Regions from separate parts of the Nonomuraea sp. NPDC049486 genome, predicted to be linked through region 1. Evidence: riboswitches for the same ligand, from Rfam matches in the RefSeq annotation. Region 1 holds a riboswitch; the other holds the start of a gene.
The links. Region 1 has a riboswitch for glycine ahead of gcvT (glycine cleavage system aminomethyltransferase GcvT). Riboswitches for the same ligand answer to the same signal wherever they lie in the genome.
Positions count from the first base shown of each region.

Region 2: another riboswitch for glycine. It lies ahead of gcvP (aminomethyl-transferring glycine dehydrogenase); the one in region 1 lies ahead of gcvT (glycine cleavage system aminomethyltransferase GcvT).

Region 1 covers NZ_JBFAPV010000001.1:866,556-868,878, reverse strand. The annotation lists gene AB0K05_RS04095 (3-oxoacyl-ACP reductase) at 1-163, shown strand, start outside; gene AB0K05_RS04090 (gamma-glutamyl-gamma-aminobutyrate hydrolase family protein) at 160-888, shown strand; glycine riboswitch at 906-1,003, shown strand; gene gcvT (glycine cleavage system aminomethyltransferase GcvT) at 1,134-2,225, shown strand; gene gcvH (glycine cleavage system protein GcvH) at 2,222-2,323, shown strand, end outside.
Region 2 covers NZ_JBFAPV010000020.1:95,349-97,671, reverse strand. The annotation lists gene AB0K05_RS39485 (MerR family transcriptional regulator) at 147-767, shown strand; glycine riboswitch at 819-910, shown strand; gene gcvP (aminomethyl-transferring glycine dehydrogenase) at 1,065-2,323, shown strand, end outside.

The sequences.
Region 1 (2,323 bases):
GGCGCAGCGGCGGCTGGTGCACGTGCCGCTCGGCCGCTTCGCCGAGGCGTCGGAGATCGCGGCCGCGGCCGCCTTCCTGGCCAGCGACGACGCGTCGTTCATCACGGCGTCGCAGTTCCTGGTCGACGGGGGGATCTCCGGCGCGTACGTGACGCCGCTGTGAGCCGGCCCGTCATCGGTGTCAGCACCTACGTCGAACCCGCCCGGTTCACGGTGTGGGACCTGCCCGTGGCGCTGCTGCCGTACATGTACGTGGAGCAGGTGACGCGGGCGGGCGGGCAGCCGGTGCTCATCCCGCCGGCGGGCGATCCGGCTGCGCTGGTGACCCGGCTGGACGGGCTGATCCTGGCGGGCGGCGGGGACATCGACCCGGACCGGTACGGCGCGTCGCCCCACCCCCGCACCGACTACATCCGGAAATTTCGTGACACCGCCGAGTTCGCCCTGATGACCGCGGCCCTCGAAGCCCGGACCCCCTTCCTGGGCGTCTGCCGGGGTCTCCAGGTCCTCAACATCGCCCTGGGCGGCACCCTCCACCAGCACCTCCCCGACGTCGTCGGCCACACCGGCCACTCCCCCGCCCCCGGCCGGTTCGGCCCCCTCCCCGTGCGCCCCGCCGCCGGCAGCAAGCTCGCCAAGATCCTCGGCGGCGCCCCGGTCACCGTGCCCCACTACCACCACCAGGCCGTCGACCGCCTCGGCACGGGCCTGACGGTGACGGCCACCTCCGAGGACGGCACGATCGAGGCCGTGGAGCTCGACTCCCACCCGTTCGCCGTCGCCGTCCAGTGGCACCCGGAGGCCGCCGACGACTGTGCGCTCTTCGAAGCTCTGGTCGCGCACGCCGCGGAGTTCGCGGACGCGACAATTCACCCCGAAGGCCATTAGGCTTGCCACATCACCGTCGAAGCCGTGCGGGAGAGCGCCCTGACAGCCGGTCGGGGCCCCTGAAGGAGCAAGCCCTCCCCGCGAACCTCTCAAGGCAAAGGACCGTACGGCCGAGGTGTCCTCTGGAAAGCAGGTCCGCGCGACCTCGCCGAAGGTGAAAGTCCGGAAAAAAGCCGGGTGAAGCTCTCAGGCACCGACGACAGAGGGGGAGGATCCCGGCATCCGATCCTGTCCTGAGGTGCGACATGTCACGACCGACGCCGCTGAGAGACGTGCACGAGTCTCTCGGCGCCACCCTGACCGACTTCGCCGGCTGGCTCATGCCGCTGCGCTACGGCAGCGAGTCCGCGGAGCACAACGCGGTCCGCCAGGCGGCCGGGCTCTTCGACCTGTCGCACATGGGCGAGATCTTCCTCACCGGCCCGCAGGCGGCGGACGCCCTGGACTACGCCCTGGTGGGACACCTGTCGGCGCTGGCGACCGGGCGGGCGCGCTACACGATGATCGTCGACGAGCGCGGCGGGGTGCTGGACGACCTCATCGTCTACCGGCTCGGCGACGAGGAGTTCATGGTCGTGGCCAACGCCTCGAACGCGGGCAAGGTCGCGGACGAGCTGATGACCCGCGCCAAGGCTTACGACGCGCGGGTCGAGGACCGCTCCGACGAGTACGCCCTCATCGCCGTCCAGGGCCCGCGCTCCCAGGAGATCCTCGCCACCCTCACCGACGCCGACCTGGCCGGGCTCAAGTACTACACCGGCCTGCCCGGCAGGGTCGACGGGCGGGAGGCGCTCATCGCCCGCACCGGCTACACCGGCGAGGACGGCTTCGAGCTGTTCGTGGCCGTCCAGGACGCGCTGCCGCTGTGGCACGCGCTGACCGCCGCCGGCGAACCGTACGGGCTGAAGCCGGCCGGGCTGTCCAGCCGTGACACGCTCCGCCTGGAGGCGGGCATGCCGCTGTACGGCAACGAGCTGAGCGCGGAGCTGACCCCGTTCGACGCGGGGATGGGCAGGGTGGTGAAATTCGACAAGCCGGGCGACTTCGTGGGCAGGTCGGCGCTGGAGGCGGTCAAGGACACCCCGCCGCGGCGCCGCCTGACCGGGCTGGTCGCGCGCGGCCGCCGGGTGCCCCGCCACGGATACCCGGTGACCAAGGACGGTGCCGTCGTCGGCGAGGTCACCAGCGGCGCGCCCTCGCAGACGCTGGGCAAGCCCATCGCGCTGGCCTACGTCGACGCCGGCATCGACGCCGGCGAAGGTCTGGCCGTCGACATCAGGGGCAGGCAAGAACCCGTGGACGTGGTCGAGCTGCCCTTTTACAGGAGGAACAAGTGAGCAACATCCCTGACGACCTGAGCTACACCAAGGAGCACGAGTGGATCTCCGGCCTGGAGGACGGCCTGGTCGCCACGATCGGCATCACGGCCTTCGCC
Region 2 (2,323 bases), on a different contig from region 1:
ATTTCAGTGCATTTACGCTTCACGACGCGCCGAGCCGGATCGTTGACTGAGCATGGTCACGGTCCTACGGTGCAAGTGAAACCCGTGGTCGACCTTTTACGAACCCCCAGATGAGGCCACGGGATGAGAGAAAGCCGGAGGTCCGCGTGGCGGTCAGCAGCGGCGAGGGAAAGACGGCCGGCCAGGAAGATCCGGTGCGGCGCGAGAGTGCGCGGCAGCGTGCCGGAGAACAAGGATTGCTCTTCGACGAGCAGCCTGCCACGCTGCCGGACGACATCGGATACCGCGGGCCGACAGCCTGCGCGGCGGCCGGCATCACCTACAGGCAGCTCGACTACTGGGCGCGCACGGGCCTGGTGGAGCCCACGATAAGAGCCGCGCACGGCTCCGGCTCCCAGCGCCTCTACAGCTTCCGCGACATCCTGGTCCTGAAAGTCGTCAAGCGGCTCCTCGACACCGGAGTCTCCCTCCAGCAGATCCGCACCGCCGTCCAGCATCTGCGCGACCGCGGGGTCGCCGACCTCGCGCAGATCACGCTGATGAGCGACGGCGTCAGCGTCTACGAGTGCACCTCGGCCGACGAGGTCATCGACCTTCTCCAGGGCGGTCAGGGCGTGTTCGGCATAGCGCTCGGCCGGGTCTGGCGCGAGGTCGAAGGATCCCTCGCGGAGCTGCCGGGGGAACGGGCGGCGGTCGTGGACGACGTCCCGGCCGACCATCCCGCTGACGAACTGGCCCGGCGGCGGCGCGCGCGCCGCATCGGGTGACGCCCCGTACCACCCCAATTCGGGTCGAGGCTGTAATCTAGGACATGCTGACGACCCCGTGCGGGAGAGTCCCCGGCACCGCCGGGGCGCCGAAGGAGCAACCCTCCCCGGAATCTCTCAGGCGCCCGTACCGCTCGGGTGAGGCAACTCTGGAAAGCAGGTGCGTCCGCCAGGCGCACTTCACCGACGGTGCAAGCCCCGTAGCGGGGTGAAGCTCTCAGGTCGCCATGACAGAGGGGGAGATCCGGCATACGCCCGCGCCCAGCGCCGGTCTCCACAGCCTCGGGAGGCATCTCCATGACCGACCTGTCAGCACCGCCGTTCTCCAGCAGGCACATCGGGCCCTCAGCGGCCGAGCAGCAGCGCATGCTCGAGGCCGTCGGCTTCGAATCGGTCGCGGACCTGGTCGCGGTGGCCGTGCCCGAGGCCATCAGGGCCAAGGACCGGCTCAAACTGCCGGCCGCCGCGAGCGAGGCCGAGGCCATCGCCGAACTGCGCGCCCTCGCCGGCCGCAACCAGGTGCTCACCTCCATGATCGGCCTCGGCTACCACGACACGGTCACGCCCGCCGTCATCCGCCGCAACCTCCTGGAGAACCCGGGCTGGTACACCGCCTACACCCCGTACCAGCCGGAGATCTCGCAGGGCCGGCTGGAGGCGCTGCTGAACTTCCAGACCGTCGTCTCCGACCTCACCGGCCTGCCCGTCGCCGGGGCGTCCCTGCTCGACGAGGCCACCGCCGCGGCCGAGGGCATGACGCTGGCACGCCGCGCCGGCAAGGCCAAGAGCCCGGTGTTCGTGGTGGACGCCGACACGCTGCCGCAGACCAAGGCCGTGCTGGCCACCCGCGCCGAACCGCTCGGCATCGAGCTCGTCGAGAGCGACCTGACCGGCGACCTGCCCGAATGCTTCGGCGTGCTGGTCCAGTACCCCGGCGCGTCCGGGCGGCTGCGCGACTTCCGCGCCGTGGCCGAGCGGGCGCACGAGGCCGGCGCGCTGGTCGTGGCCGCCGCCGACCTGCTGGCGCTCACGCTCCTGGCCGCCCCGGGCGAGCTCGGCGCCGACATCGCCGTCGGCTCCTCCCAGCGGTTCGGCGTGTCGTTCGGCTACGGCGGGCCGCACGCCGCCTACATGTCCGTACGCGAGGGACTGCAGCGCCAGATGCCCGGCCGCCTGGTCGGGGTGTCGGTCGACGCCGACGGCGCGGCCGCGTACCGGCTGGCCCTGCAGACCCGCGAGCAGCACATCCGCCGCGAGAAGGCCACGAGCAACATCTGCACCGCGCAGGTCCTGCTCGCCGTGATCGCCGGCATGTACGCCGTCTACCACGGGCCCGACGGGCTGCGGCGGATCGCCCGGCGGGTGCACCGGCACGCCGCCGCGCTCGCCGCGGGGCTGCGCGAGGGCGGCGTCGAGGTCGTGCACGCCGAGTTCTTCGACACCGTGCTGGCCCGCGTCCCCGGCCGGGCCGCCGGCATCGTCGCCGCGGCCGCCGAGCGCGGCGTCAACCTGTGGCAGGCCGACGCCGACCACGTCTCCATCGCCTGCGACGAGAA